Regions from separate parts of the Stenotrophomonas sp. STEN009 genome, predicted to be linked through region 2. Evidence: predicted binding sites of a transcription regulator. Region 2 holds the regulator's gene; the other holds the start of a gene.
The links. Region 2 encodes FliA, which starts transcription of late flagellar genes. Its sites were predicted from a motif close to TAAAGTTTNNCNNNCNNNGGCCGATAA; they were not measured.
Positions count from the first base shown of each region.

Region 1 (7,655 bases), on a different contig from region 2:
CGTCGGCTACCGGCTGGAAGAGCTGGAGCCGATCTGCCAGAAGACCTTCGCGGCACTGGTGCATCCGGACGACATCGCGCTGTCGGACACCGCGCTGCAGGAGCATTTCGACGGGCGCAGCGACAACTACGCCTGCCTGGTGCGTATGCGCCACAAGAACGGCCAGTGGATCTGGGTCCATGACCGAGGTCGCGTGTTCGAATGGGACGGTCAGGGGCGGCCGCTGTGGATGGCGGGTGCCCACGCCGACGTCACCGAGCTGCAGCAGGCACGACAGGACGCGGCCGAGAGCCGCCAGCGCCTGCAGTCGGTGGTGGACGCCTCCGACGACGTCGCGGTGATCGCGACCGATACCGATGGCACCATCACCCTGTTCAACACGGGGGCGCAGCGCCTGCTGGGTTACAGCGCCGCCGAGGTGGTCGGCCTGCGGCGGCTGGATGCCTTCCATGAGCCGGATGAGCTGAAGGCCTGGCTGCAACCGCTGGCCGACCCGCAGGGTCACCTGCCGGATGTGTTCGAGGCCCTCAGTGCGCATGCCGAAGGGCAGACCTATTCGCGGCGATGGACGCTGCTGCGCAAGGATGGCCGGCAACGCCAGGTGCGGCTTTCGATCAGCCGCATGGACGGCGCCGATGGCACGCGCATCGGCTATGTCGGCATGGCCATCGATATCACCGAGATCCTGCAGGCACGTGCGGAGGCACGCATGGCGGCGGAGAAGTTCGCAGGCGCCTTCACCTCGGCTGCGCTCGGCATGGCGCTGGTTTCGCTGGAAGGGCGCTGGCTGGATGTCAATGACGCGCTGTGCCGCATCCTGGGCTATGCGCGCGAGGAGCTGCTGCAGGTGGATTTCCAGCGGCTGACCCATCCGGACGATCTGCAGGCCGATCTGGCCCTGGTGCAGGACCTGCTGGCAGGCCGGTGCAGCCATTACCACCTGGAGAAGCGCTTTCTCGATCGCAACGGCAGGGTGATCTGGACGCGGCTGTCGGTATCGCTGGTGCGCAACGAACGCGGCGAGCCGGTGCATTTCGTCTCGCAGATCCAGGACATCAGCGCACAACGCAGCAGTGAACAGCGCCTGTTTGAAAGCGAGCAGCGCAGCCGCATCACCCTCGACGCCGTCGCCGACCTGGTGCTGAGCGTCAGCCTGGAGGGCCGCATCGAATATGCCAATGCCGCTGCCGTGCGCATGCTGGCCGGCGACGGCGCACAGGCGCTGGCCGGCTACAGGGTGCAGGACGTGCTGCAACTGACCACCGAGTACGCCCCCGGCTCGATGCTGGACGTGGCCGTACTGCTGGACCCGGAAAGCAACGCGGTCGACCTGCATGCCGACCTGCTGCTGCGGCTGGGCACGGCGACGGTGCCGGTGGACCTGACCCGCGCCTGGCTGCGCGACGATGAGGGCCATGTGCGCGGTGCGGTGTGGGTGCTGCGCGACGATACCCAGCAGCGTGCACGGCAGCGCGAAGCGCGCCAGCTGGCGGAGATCGATCCGCTGACCGAACTGAGCAACCGGCGGGGGTTCGAAGTCCATCTGCAGCAGGCCATCACCCGGGTCGAGCGGACAGGCCAGGCGGCATCGCTGATGTACATCGACCTGGACCGCTTCAAGCCGGTCAACGACACCTGGGGCCACCTGGCCGGCGATGCGGTGCTGTGGGCGGTGGCCAGCGTGCTGCGCCACGGCGTGCGCGATTCGGACGTGGTGGCCCGGCTGGGCGGGGACGAGTTCGCGGTGATCCTGTCCGGCTGCACGCCGCGCCGCGCGGCGCGGATCGGCGGCGAACTGCTGCAGACCCTGGCCAGCCTCTCCATTCCCTGGGACCAGCACCGCCTGCGGGTGGGCGCCAGCATCGGTATCGCACCGCTGCTGGGCGGCATGGGGGTGGACCAGGCCGTGGCTGCGGCCGATGCGCAGTGCTACAGGGCCAAGGCAATGGGACGCAACAACGTGCAGGTGCAGGGGGAAGCCGGCGAATGGCCGGCTGAGGGCGTGGACAGCGACGCCGGTGGCGGCTGATCTCAGTCTGTGAGAGGACGGCCGCGAATACTGCGCGCACACCCACCCCGTTGGAGAACGACATGCGTTTCTGGACCCCGGATGCCCTGCGTGCCTTCGCGCCGGCGATGGTCGGCTGGTGGCTGGCGGTAGCCGCCTGCCTGCGTTTGGAGCAACTGCACGGCGATGCCCGGGCGCAGGCGCTGCTGCCCACCCTGCAGGGCGGCGTGGTGGTGCTGCTGATACTGACCCTGGGTGCGATCGTGGTCGCCTGCGTGCTGCTGTGGCGGTCGCGGCGCGGCGATGCGCCGGCCCCCTGCTAGCCCTGGCGCTCAGTCCAGCACGCTGTTGGCATCAACCAGCCGCACGTCGTGCATCTGGTTGAGGTAGGCCTCGTAGTAGCCCTTGTGCGAGGCGCCGACGAGGGTCAGCATGCGGGTGCCCGGGTGCTGGCCCAGCACCTCGCGCATGTTGGCGACCATGCGTAGGTTGCGGGTTTCCCAGTAGCCGACATAGCGGCGGCCGAAGCCTTCTGGCGATGGTTCGACCAGGGCTGCGCCGAAATCGCTGTCGTAGACCCGGGCGACGGTGTCGGGCGCGTTGTAGTTCCGATAGAGCGCCAGCAGGCCGTCCGTGCTGCCGAGTTCGGCGTACAGGGCCGTATCGGCGGCCCGTCGTGCCTGGGTGGCGGGATTGTCCCAGGCCTTCATGACGGCTTCGCCAGCCGCCTTCTCCAGTGCCGCTGGCGTGGGCGAATCAGCGGTGTGGTCATCGACTGCCCACAGGCGTTCCAGGCCCAGGCGTGCGGCAAGCTCGGCCGCGATCAGGCTGACTTCGTTGCGTCGCGAGGCGCGTTTGTCGAGGAACTGCACCAGTTGCGGTGACAGGCTGTCTGCGGCGCGACGCTCCTGCGCCGGCAGGCGCAGCCACTGCACCAGCGCGGAGCCGTTCTCACCTGCGGCCAGGAACAGTGCGGCCAGCCGGCGACGCTGTGCGTGCGTCGGTGTAGCGGGCCATGCCGCCAGTACGCGATCGACTTCGGCGTTGGCCGCTGGAACATCCAGACCGGTGGCGGCCTGGGCAGGTGCAGGATCGACGCAGTAACTTTCCACGCTCTCGGCATAGCGGGCGGGATTGCGGCGCATGAAATCGCATTGCAGTCCGGACAGGTTCTCCACGGCGATCGCCGTTGGCCGCCATGCCTGCAGGCGCTGCAGCAGCGGCTCCAGCATTGCCGGCTGGAAGGTCGGGGGCAGGTCGGACAGGTGCGGTGAACCCAGCACCAGCACTTCGTTGACGCGGCCGGCGGGCGGGCCCTTGAGCTGTGCGGGATTGAAACTTGGCCGATAGCCTGCATCGGCGGCCAGCGCGCCGCTGCTGCACAGGGCGAGGGCGAAAAGAGCAGCCAGGTGTGAAAACATGCGATCTCCGTGTCGATGGACGGTCCGTGGTGGGCGCATCCTTGCCTGTCCACCCCCTTGCCGACAGCCCCGATGGTCATGGCAACCTTTTCGTTGCAGGCTGCATCTAGGGGCCCGTCAGGCGCTGCAGGGGGAGGGGGCTGGACAGGGCCCGCTGCGGAGGGGCCTAAAGCCCGGAACGGAGGTGCCGATAACCTCACTGGATCCCGCTCCCGTCACCCGCTGCAGGACCCCAGGCTGCCCCGTCGGGCGGCCCGCGCAGTGTGTTCCGCCGCTCCCGGATGTCGATCGCACCCGCCCCCAGATGTTCTTGCCCGTTGCTCGAGAGGTGCCTGCCGGCACCTGTAGTCCAAGCAATTGATGTCGCCGTCGGGCATCCCGCCTGGCGGATCGCAACCGCTTACCGGACACCGAGGATCAGACAATGCTCATTCCAGGCCTTACGGCAGGCGCACAGGCGCCAGCCGAGCTGCACACCCGTTGGTCGCCGTGGCGTTCCCTGTTGGGGGCGCTGGCGGGACAGCCTCGCCCCGGCAGGGTCGACACCGACCGCGGTCATGCCGAGCTGGCCGCCCAGGTGGCCGCACTGCATCGCGTGCAGGCGGTGATCGAATTCGATCTGGATGGCACCATCCTGCAGGCCAACGACAACTTCCTGCAGGCGGTGGGTTATCGTCTGGACGAAATCCAGGGCCGGCATCATTCGCTGTTCGTCGATCCCGATCAGGCGTCCAGCGCCGAGTATCGGGACTTCTGGGCCCGGCTGGGACGTGGCGAGTTCGACGCCGGACAGTACCGACGGCTGGGCAAGGGCGGGCGCGAAATCTGGATCCAGGCCTCCTACAACCCGGTGCTGGACCCGCAGGGCCGGCCCTTCAAGGTCGTCAAGTTCGCGACCGACATCACCGCGCAGAAGCTGCAGGCCGCCGACTCGGCGGGGCAGCTTGCCGCCATCGACAAGTCGCAGGCGGTGATCGAGTTCAGCCTGGACGGGCACATTCTCTCGGCGAACGCCAACTTCCTCGCCGCCACCGGCTACAGCCTGGAAGAAGTGCGCGGCCAACACCATGCGCTGTTCGTGGAGCCCGAGCTTCGCGGCAGCCTCGAGTACCGCCGGTTCTGGGAAAAGCTCGGGCGCGGCGAGTACGACGCCGGGCAGTACCGGCGGCTCGGCAAGGGCGGCCGCGAGATCTGGATCCAGGCCTCCTACAACCCCATCCTGGATGGCAACGGCAGGCCCTTCAAGGTCGTCAAATACGCTACCGACATCACCGCGCAGGTGCATGAGAACCAGGCCATGCAGCGTGCGGTGGCGCAGACCCGGGAGGTCGTGGCGGCGGCCAAGCAGGGCGACCTGACCCGAACCGTCGCCATTGCCGACAAGAGTGGCCCCATCGCCGAGCTGTGCGATGGCGTCAACGCGCTGGTCGAAGCCATGGCGGGCATCATCGGCCAGATCAAGTTCGCTGCCGATACCATCGCGGTCGGCGCGACCGAAATCGCGCAGGGCAACAGCGACCTGTCGCAGCGCACCGAACAGCAGGCGGCCTCGCTGGAAGAAACCGCCGTGTCAATGAAGGGCCTGGCCGATACGGTGCAGCGCACGGCGGCCAATGCGCGCCAGGCAAGCCAGCTGGCCGGCGGCGCAGCGGAGGTGGCTGCGCGTGGCGGCAGCGTGGTGCACGAGGTGGTGGCGACGATGGCCTTGATCAACGCCTCCTCGCGTCGCATCGTCGACATCATCGGGGTGATTGACGGCATCGCATTCCAGACCAACATCCTGGCGCTGAACGCTGCCGTGGAGGCGGCCCGTGCCGGCGAGCACGGCCGTGGGTTCGCGGTCGTCGCCACCGAGATCCGCGAACTTTCGCAGCGCTCGGCCAGCGCCGCCAAGGAGATCAAGCAGCTGATCGACGCATCGGTGGCCAATGTCGGTGCGGGCACGGCGCAGGTGGAAAGTGCTGGCCGCACGATGGACGAGATCGTGCTCAACGTGCGCAGGGTCAGTGACCTGGTCACCGAGATCAGCAGCGCGTCGCAGCAGCAGAGCGATGACATCCAGCAGATGAACCACGCGGTGGACCTGATCGACCAAGGAACCCAGCAGAACGCGGCGCTGGTCGAGGAAGCGTCTGCCGCGGCGCGCAGCATGGAAGAACAGTCGGCCCACCTGCTGCAGACCGTCGCCGGATTTCGTGTGCAGGGGGCGGCGGGCGGCGCTGCCCTGCAGCATGGCGTGCCGACCCTGCGCGTGGTCTAGGCGCGCAGGGCAGGGGCCGCTGTACGTTCCGGCAAAGCCTCGCCGCGGACGCAGTTGCGGCCCGCGCGCTTGGCCCGGTACAGGGCCTGGTCCGCACGTTCGACCACGCTGTCCGGTTCCTGCCGAGCATCGGCAGCCAACCATGCCACGCCGATGCTGACGGTTACGCTGGACGGGCCGGACGGCAGCGCGGCGTCTTCGACCGCCACGCGGATGCGCTCGCCCATGGCCATCGCATGGGCCACGTCGGAGGAAGGCAGCGCAGCGATGAACTCCTCGCCGCCGTAGCGGGCGAGCAGGTCGTCGCCGCGCTGCAGGCAGCCATCGATGATCGCGGCCACCGCCTGCAGGCGGCGATCGCCCTCCGGGTGACCGTAGGTATCGTTGAGGCGCTTGAAGTGGTCGATGTCGATCATCAGCACCGCCAGGCCCAGGCCCTGGCGCCGCGCGCGCCGTTGGGCACCGGGCAGCGATTCATCGAAACTGCGGCGGTTGCCCAGCCCGGTCAGCGGATCACGCCGGGCCAGCGCTGCCAGCTCGTCGCGCTGGCGTTGGATGTCCACCTGGCTCAGCACGCTGCGCAGTGCATAGCCCAGCATGGCGCCGATGAAGCCCACCGTTGCCATCGTCTGGTTCGTGCGCGCCATCAGCAATGCGACCAGCATCAGCAGAAGCGGCAGCATCAACGGCACGCTGGCCTCGACGAAACGCCGCAGGTTGCGCGGTACAGGCGGCGCGGTCCTGCGCCGCGGACTGCCGGCGATCACCGCCAGCAGCAGGAACAGGCCGCTGATGAGCAGATCTGCCCATCCGCCGTCCGGGGTCTGCGGCCGATACCGGCTGACGTACTGCTCGATCAGGAAGTAGCCGAGCAGGAACAGGGTGAGGGTGCGGAAGAAGTCGCGGCGATCTGCGTTGTCCTCGGCCAGGTAGCGGATCAGCGCGAAGCTGAACAGCAGGCTGTTCTGCGTGGTGCTGATGGGGTTCAGGCCATGCGTCCACAGCGCGGTATCCAGCTGCGCAGTCGATTGCGCGTGCGTGTAGTACAGCAGCCAGAGCAGACCGATGATCGACAGGTCGACGCTGCGGACATGGCGGTTCCGGCTGTCGGCGCTGGCGGCCACGTAGGTCAGCGGGATGCGATAGAACACGTAGAGGATCAACGATGTCAGTGCGACCTGCGCCGGCCAGGCATCGGTGATGCCTGGAAACAGCAGTGGCAGCAGTGCGACCGGAAACAGGCTGACGGCGAAAGCGAAGGTCCTCCATTTGCAGGCGGCGTGGCTGTCACGCGCACGGCGCACGCATGCCATGGCCGCCAGCAGCGGCGCGGCGCTCGACATCAGGAACGAACCCACCGGATCTCCAGGGCCTGCCAGGCCGACGACGAATGCATGCGTGACCAGAAAAAACAGTGCAGCCGGCAACGTCATGCATTCCCCCGCCCCCAGGTACGGCCAGTCACGATAGGCAGATGCGCATGCGCCTTGCAAGAATTCCGCAGCGTTGGCCTGCTGGCAACGTTGTCAGCTGCGGCGCGCACGGCGGCGGCGCTGGGCGGTCGCCGCGCGGGAGGGGCGACGCAGGTGACGGGCCGGAAATGCAGAAGGCCAGGTCGTGGACCTGGCCTTTGATGCATGGTGCCGGTGAAAGGACTCGAACCTTCATGGGGTTGCCCCCGGCTGATTTTGAGTCAGCTGCGTATACCATTCCGCCACACCGGCAGGCAGCGGGTGATTTTACCCGAGGTCGAGCGCACTTTCATAGAGGCTGCCCGGCGCGGGACGATTGCGGCCGAATCTGCCGGCATTGCCCCCGTGATCGCTATACTGCGCCGGCGTGATATGCACAGGAGCGGGAATCGATGGCGGCGTTGCAGGACCTGCGGGTACTGGTGGTCGAGAACGACGAGATGAGCGCGGCCCTGCTGCAGATGCAACTGGTGCAGGCCGGTGCACAGGTGGTG
Region 1 is NZ_JBRRES010000023.1:3,545-11,199, forward strand. It holds gene ACVOMM_RS11900 (PAS domain S-box protein) at 1-2,029, shown strand, start outside; gene ACVOMM_RS11905 (hypothetical protein) at 2,092-2,331, shown strand; gene ACVOMM_RS11910 (DUF5694 domain-containing protein) at 2,341-3,429, opposite strand; gene ACVOMM_RS11915 (methyl-accepting chemotaxis protein) at 3,854-5,689, shown strand; gene ACVOMM_RS11920 (GGDEF domain-containing protein) at 5,686-7,122, opposite strand; tRNA gene ACVOMM_RS11925 (tRNA-Leu) at 7,328-7,413, opposite strand; gene ACVOMM_RS11930 (response regulator) at 7,554-7,655, shown strand, end outside.
Region 1: the regulator FliA is predicted to act here: its motif matches at 3,597-3,623, upstream of ACVOMM_RS11915 (methyl-accepting chemotaxis protein).

Region 2 (7,655 bases):
TCGCGCCCACGGACCTGGTCCACGACCAGGCCGAAGCGCGCCTCGCCGGCCTGCAGCACCACGATGGTGAGCAGCGCCGAGGCGGCGGGCGTCACATCCAGCCACTGGCGCAGATCGACCAGCGGCAGGGTGTGCGAGCGACGATCCAGCACCGCCCGGCCATCGAACCAGCCCAGCGAGGTGCGCGGTGCATGCAGCACTTCCATCACGCGCGCCAGCGGCAGCGCATAGACGTCCTCGCCGGCCTGCACCAGCAGGGTTGGCAGGATCGCCAGGGTCAGCGGCACGCGGATCAGGAAGCGGCTGCCCCGGCCCAGTTCCGACTGGATCTGGATCTGCCCACTGAGCTCGCGGATGCGCGACTGCACCACATCCATGCCGACGCCGCGGCCGGAGATGTCGGTCACCTGCTGCTTGGTGGAGAAGCCGGGCAGGAACACCAGGTGCAGACATTCCTCGCTGCTCAGCCGGGCCGCCGCCTCCGGGTCGATCAAGCCCTTTTCGCGTGCTTTCGCGCGCAGTTTTTCCGGATCGATGCCGGCGCCATCGTCCTGCACCTCGATGCTGACGTAGTCGCCTTCCTGCTGGGCCGACAGACGCACGTGACCCATGCGTGGCTTGCCCTGTGCTTCGCGCAGATCGGGCATCTCCACACCATGGTCGATGGCGTTGCGGACCAGGTGCACCAGCGGGTCGGCCAGGGCCTCGACCAGGTTGCGGTCAAGCTCGGTTTCGGCGCCGACCAGCTCCAGGTCCACTTCCTTCTTCAGCGAGCGGGCGACATCGCGGGCGACCTTGGGGAAGCGCGAGAACACCTTGCCGACCGGTTGCATGCGCGTGCGCATCACTGCCGACTGCAGGCGCGCGGTGGCGATGTCCAGGGTCGACACGGCGCGGTCCAGTTCCTCGTCGCGCAGGCGCGCACGCAGGGTCTTGAGACGGTTGCGCGACAGCACCAGCTCGCCGATCAGGTTGACGATCGCATCCAGCCGCTTGGTATCCACGCGCACGGTGTGCTCCGCCTCGGCCACCGGCTTGTTGGCCGCGGGCTTGGCAGCGGCGGCCGCGGGGCGCGGTGCGGGCAGTGCAGGCGCAGGCGGAGCAGCCACGGGTTTCGCGCCCGGGGCGGCGCCGCCGTGCAGCTGGTCCAGCAGGGCTTCGAACTCATCCTCGCTGATCAGGCCATCGTCGGCCTTGGTAGGCGTCGCCACCGCGGTGGGGGCGTTGCTGCCGTGCAGCTGATCGAGCAGGGCCTCGAACTCGTCGTCGGTGATCAGGTCACCGGCAGCGGGCGCGGCCGCTGCGGGAGCGGCGGCGGCCGGCGCAGCAGCGCCGTGCACGTCGAACTGGGCGATCAGGTCCGGCGGGGCATAGCCGGGTTCGTTGCCGGAAGACACGGCATCCAGCATCGATTGCAGGTAGTCCAGTGATTGCTGTGCGGCATCGAAGTGATGCGGCTGCAGCACCGCCTGGCCAGCGCGGACGGCGCCCAGTGCCTCTTCGGCGGCATGGCACAGCTCGACCATGGCGGTGATGCCGAGGAAGCCGGCGCCGCCCTTGAGCGTGTGATAGCCACGGAACACGGCGTTGAGCTGGTCGGCGTCCTGCGGCGCCTGTTCCAGCGACACCAGCTGTTCGCCGAGGCGATCCAGGATTTCCTGTGCCTCGATGATGAAATCGGCGGTGATGTCGTCGGATACCGCGCTCATGCTTACAGTCCCAGGTCCGACAACAGGTCGTCGGCGTCGTTCTGAGAGACCGCGTGGCGGTCCAGTCCCTTCAGTGCCGGTCCGGCCAGCGCCGGATCGGTGCGATGCTGCTCCGGTGGCAGGCCCAGCGCGCCAAAGCCTTCGTGCACGCGGCGGACGATGCCGACCACGCGACGGATGATCTGTCCGGTCAGGTCCTGATAGCTCTGGGTCAGGGCAATCTCGGTCAGGTTGTGGCGGATGCGTTCCAGCTGCGCATCCTGCCCCGGCTGCAGGCCTTCGGCGCGCAGCTGTTCGGTGAGGCTGCGGCACTCTTCGGCCAGGTCCAGGGTGCGGTGCGTGGCCTGTTCGGTCATCGCCACCACATGGTCCAGGCGCGCGCAGGCGTCGTCCAGCTCGCCCGCCTCGCTGGGGACGGTCGGCAGTTCGCCCAGGGCCTGGCCCAGTTCGCGGGCCAGCCGTGACAGGCCGCTCATCATCGGCTGCGTGCGTGCGGCCACCAGGGCATCGATGCGCTGGCGCCAGGCGCTCTCGTCGCCGGATTCGAGCGCGTCGAGGGCTTCCTGCAGGCGCAGGGCGAGGGCGTTCTTGTCGACCGTGGCGTCCATCAGGCGCTGGCCGCCAGGCGTTCGAAGATCTTGCCCAGTTTCTCTTCCAGCGTCTGCGCGGTGAACGGCTTGATGATGTAGCCGTTCACGCCGCTCTGCGCCGCTTCGATGATCTGCTCGCGCTTGGCCTCGGCGGTGACCATCAGGACCGGCAGGGTCTTGAGCTTGGCATCGGCGCGGATCGCCTTGAGCAGTTCGATGCCGGTCATCACCGGCATGTTCCAGTCGGTGACCACGAAGTCGAATGGCTGGCTCTGCAGCATCGACAGTGCGGCATGCCCGTCCTCGGCTTCGGCGGTGTTGGTGAAGCCCAGATCGCCCAGCAGATTCTTGACGATGCGACGCATGGTCGAGAAGTCGTCGACGATCAGGATGCGCATGTTCTTGTTCAAAGCGGAGTTCCTTTGTTGTTCAGTCGCCCGCGCTGGCCGTGGCCGCCGCGGGCATGTTCATTCTTCAAGCCCGGCATCCGCGGCCTCGAAGATCTTCAGCCGGCCGCGCAGGCGCAGCACGGCCTGGCCGTGGATCTGGCAGACGCGCGATTCGCTCACGCCGAGCACCGCGCCGATCTCCTTCAGGTTCAGCTCCTGCTCGTAGTACAGCGAGAGCACCAGCTGTTCGCGTTCGGGCAGATGGCCGATGGCCTTGCCCAGTTCGCGGCCGAATTCGCCACGTTCCAGGACCTGCTGCGGTGTGGGTCCGCCCTGGGCGACGGTGTCCAGTTCGCCCTGGTCTTCGATGCGCGATTCCAGGCTCAGCACCTGGCCGCGCGAGGCGTCCTCCATCAGCCGCAGGTACTCGGGCAGTGGCATGTCCATGGCCGCCGCCACCTCGGTGGCACTGGCTGCACGGCCCGTGGTCTGCTCCAGGCGGCGGATGGTGGCGGCAGCATCGCGGGCGCGCCGATGCACCGAGCGCGGTACCCAGTCGCCACGGCGGATCTCGTCGATCATCGAGCCGCGGATGCGGATCGAGGCATAGGTCTCGAACGAGGCACCCTGGTCGGCGTCGTAGCTGCGCGAGGCTTCGATCAGGCCCATCATGCCGGCCTGGATCAGGTCGTCCACTTCGACGCTGGCCGGCAGGCGTGCGGCCAGGTGATGGGCGATGCGCCGCACCAGGTCCGAGTGCTGGGCGATGACCTCGGTCGCCGCCGAGCGCTGGACTTCCCTGTACTGGGCCGCGCCTTTCATGCTGCCACCCCGCGTTGCTTGAGGATGCGCTCGAGGAAGAATTCAACGCCACCGCGTGGCTCGGTGGGGGCCTGCCAGCGGGCGGTGCGACGGGCGATCTCGGTGATCGCCAGCGCCGCCGGGCTGGATGGATAGGCCTTCACCACCGGCTGCTGGCGCTGCACCGACAGGCGCAGCCAGTCATCCTGCGGCACGCAGCCCAGGTAGTTCAGCGAGACATCGGCAAGGAACTTCTCGCAGACCCGGGTCAGCTTTTCATACAGCACGCGGCCCTCGTTGGGGTCGCGCACCATGTTGGCCACCACCTGGATGCGGTCCACGCCGCGCTCGCGCGACAGCACCTTGATCAGTGCGTAGGCGTCTGTGATCGAGGCCGGTTCGTCGCAGACCACGACAACCGTGTCCTGTGCGGCCTGGCAGAAGGTCAGCACGCCGTCGGTGATTCCGGCGGCGGTGTCCACCACCATGATGTCCAGCTCGCGTTCCAGTTCGGAGAACACGTTCACCAGGCCGATGTGCTCGGCCGGGGCCAGCTCGGCCATGTGCCGCCGACCGGACGCGGCCGGCACCACCAGCACGCCGTTCGGACCTTCGACGATCACGTCTTCCAGCGAGCAGCGGCCGGCGACCAGATCCGCCAGGGTGTGGGTGGGATTCAGGCCCAGGATCACGTCGATGTTGGCCAGGCCCAGGTCGGCGTCGAGCAGCAGCGTGCGCTTGCCCATGCCGGCCAGCGCCACGGCCAGGTTGGCCGAGACGTTGGTCTTGCCGACGCCGCCCTTGCCGCCGGTCACGGCGATGGTGCGCACAGGGCCGAGCGGCTCGCTGCGGGTGGCCGACAGCGGGAAGGTCTTGGTCAGCTTGGCGTACTCACGCGACGGCATGGTTCAACTCCGGGTTGCAGGGCATATCGGCCGCTCGGCGCAAATCTTCAAGGCGAAGTACAAGATTGGCCGCACTGGCCCGGTGCAGGTCGTCCGGAACGTCCTGGCCATCGGTCACCCAGGTGATCGGCAGCGCGTGGTCCACCGCGACCGACAGGGCGTTGCCGAAGCGGCCGGTCTCGTCCAGCTTGCTAAGCACCAGGCCCTGCAGGTTGGCCGCGCCGAAGCGGCGCACCACCTCGTCCATGTCGCCGAAGCTGGTATTGGCCGGCAACACCAGCAGGGTGCGGACCTGGCGGGCGGCACGCAGCCACTGCAGCTGGGCGGCCAGGGCGCGGTCGCGCGGGCCCAGGCCGGCGGTATCGATCAGCACCAGCTTGTAGTCCTTCAGGCGCTCCAGCAGCTGGTCCAGGTCGGTACCGCTGTTGGCTTCATGCACCGCGATGCCGAGCTGGCGGCCATAGCCGTACAGCTGCTCGCGGGCACCGATGCGCAGTGTGTCGGTGGTGACCAGGGCCACATCGCGCGGCGCGTGCTTCTCGGCGAAGCGCGAGGCGAGCTTGGCGATGGTGGTGGTCTTGCCGGCCCCGGTTGGACCGACCAGAGCGATCACGCCGCCTTCTTCCAGCGGATCGACCGGCGCGATCGGCAGCCTGCGCGAGATCAGGCCCAGCATCAGCCCGCGGCCCCGGTGGGCTTCGGTATCCAGCGGTATCTGCATGGCCACATCGCGGGCCAGCCCGGCATCGAATCCGTACTCGTCCATCAGGTCCAGGGCGGTCGCCCGCACCGGGCAGCCGCGCAGGCGCTCGTCGGTGAAGCGGTTCATCTCGCGCTCGATGACCTGGCGCATGCCGGCCACTTCGTGGCGCAGCTGGCGGATCTCGGCATCGTCCTGTGCAACCACCGTCAGTACCGGCGCCGGGGCAAGGAGCGGCGCCGGGGCCGGCGCGGTCTCCGCTTCAGCGGCAGCGGCAGGGGCTGGCGTGGTCTCGGCAACGTCCTGCGCGTACGGCGGCTCGGGGTGCACGGACTCGGCCTGCGCAGTGGCCGCAGCGGTGATCGGCAGCGGCGGCGGCAGCACTGCCGGCGCGGGGGATTCGTGATGCTCGTCCTGCGGCGGGTCGATCAGGAAACGGGCGCGGTTGGCGGGCGCCGGTGCGGGAGCCACGACGGCGCTCGCGAACGGCGCGAAGATCTGCTCCGGCAGTGCCGGATCGTTGACGGTGGCACGCGCCAGGGTGGCAGCGAAGCCGGAACTGCCGCGGGTGGGCACGATCTCGTCCGCACTGTCCAGGGTGCGGCCGGTGGCACCGACGGCCGCGCGGGCGAGGGCGGCCACGGCCGATGTGGTGGCGGTCACCGGCTGCTGGGCCGGTGTCGCGGAGCGGCGGCGGGTGACTGCGGCGATCACTGCATCCGCGGCGGTGCGCGGTTTCGGCGGCGGCGGAGCCACGTCGCGCCGCGAGGCTTCCAGCGCGCGTTGCACCGCGCTCTCGTCATAGTTGGCTGCGGCGACGATCTCGACGCCTTCCTCGATCCGGCGGTTGGACAGGATCACAGCATCGGGACCATGTTCCTTGCGCACCAGGTTCATGGCCGAGCGCATGTCGGCGGCGACGAATCGTTTGATTTTCATGCTGTGGTCACGGGACGGGGACGGCGGGGTGGGGGTGGGAGAACGCGGGTGGTCGGTGGTCTGCACGGAACGGGTTCCCCTTGGCATCTGTCTGTTGCGGTGGTTCGAAGGTGGTGTCTGTTTTCTGACGCATCGGTGGGCGGCGTCAGCTGATCGTTCCGACCAGCTTCAGGCGCTTGTCCTCCGGCACTTCGCTGTACGCCAGTACCGACAGCGACGGAACGCTGTGACGGACCAGGCGTGCCAACGCGGCACGTACCGGGCCGGGAACCAGCACGACCGCGGGCTCGTTGCGGGCTTCCTGCTTGCTGACACATTCGGCCAGACTCTGATGCAGTCGCTCGGCAAGCCCGGGTTCCAGCGCGGCGCCGTTGCCCTGCGTGGACTCCTGCAAGACACGTTCCAATTGCGGGTTGAGGGTGAACACCGGCAGCTCCGCCGACATTCCGGCGATCTCCTGCACGATGAAGCGGCCGAGCGCGGTGCGCACTGCGGCGGTGAGCGTGGCCGGGTCCTGGCTGGACGGCGCGTGCTCCACCAGTGCTTCGGCGATCTTGCGCAGCTGGCGGATCGGAATGCGTTCCACCAGCAGGTTCTGCAGCACCCGCACCACGGCCGACAACGGCAGCGCCTTGGGCGTCAGATCTTCGACGAGCTTGGGCGCGCTCTTGGCGAGGTTGGCCAGCAGGTGCTGCACCTCTTCGTGGCCCAGCAGCTCCGGCGCATGCTCGCGGATCAGGTGGGAAAGATGGGTGGCGACCACGGTGGCCGGGTCGACCACGGTGTAGCCCATGGTTTCGGCCTGGGCGCGCTGGTGCGGCTGGATCCAGGTAGCGTCCAGGCCGAAGGCGGGATCCTTGCCGGCGATGCCGTCCAGCGGGCCGAGCGCACTGCCGGGGTCCAGCGCCAGTTCGCGGTCGGGATGGATCTCGGCGGTTGCCACCGGCACGCCATGCACCAGCACGCGGTAGCCGTTGGCCGGCAGTTCCAGGTTGTCGCGGATGTGCACGGATGGAATCAGGAATCCCACGTCCTGGGTCAGCTTGCGCCGCACACCCTTGATGCGTGCCATGAGTTCGCCGCCCTGATTGCTGTCCACCAGCGGAATCAGCCGGTAACCGACCTCCAGCCCCAGCGGGTCGACCGGGCGCAGTTCGTCCCAGCTCAGTTCCGCGGTGGGGGCCGGCGCCGCCGGTCGGCCCAGCGCACTGACCGCGCCGGGGTCGCTGCCGGCAGCGTCGCTCGGGGCCGGGGCCTGTCCCTTCCGGTACAGCTTCCAGGCGATGAAGCCGAGAATGGAGGCAAGCGTCAGGAAAGCGACGTTGGGCATGCCGGGCACCAGGCCGACCAGGCCGATGATGCCGGCCGTGATGGCCAGGGCACGGTACTGGCCGAACACCTGGCCGGTCATCGCCTGTGCCATGTCCTGCGAGCGCGAGGCACGGGTGACCAGCATCGCCACTGCGCTGGAAACCAGCAGGGCCGGCAGCTGCGCCACCAGACCGTCACCGATGGACAGCAGGGTGTAGGTCGCAGCGGCATCGCCGAACGGCATGCCATGCTGCAGCACGCCCACGGCGAGGCCACCGAGCATGTTGATGAACAGGATCAGGATGCCGGCA
Region 2 is NZ_JBRRES010000025.1:25,249-32,903, reverse strand. It holds gene ACVOMM_RS12685 (chemotaxis protein CheA) at 1-1,709, opposite strand, end outside; gene ACVOMM_RS12680 (protein phosphatase CheZ) at 1,712-2,317, opposite strand; gene cheY (chemotaxis response regulator CheY) at 2,317-2,709, opposite strand; gene ACVOMM_RS12670 (RNA polymerase sigma factor FliA) at 2,767-3,510, opposite strand; gene ACVOMM_RS12665 (MinD/ParA family ATP-binding protein) at 3,507-4,394, opposite strand; gene flhF (flagellar biosynthesis GTPase FlhF) at 4,381-6,033, opposite strand; gene flhA (flagellar biosynthesis protein FlhA) at 6,179-7,655, opposite strand, start outside.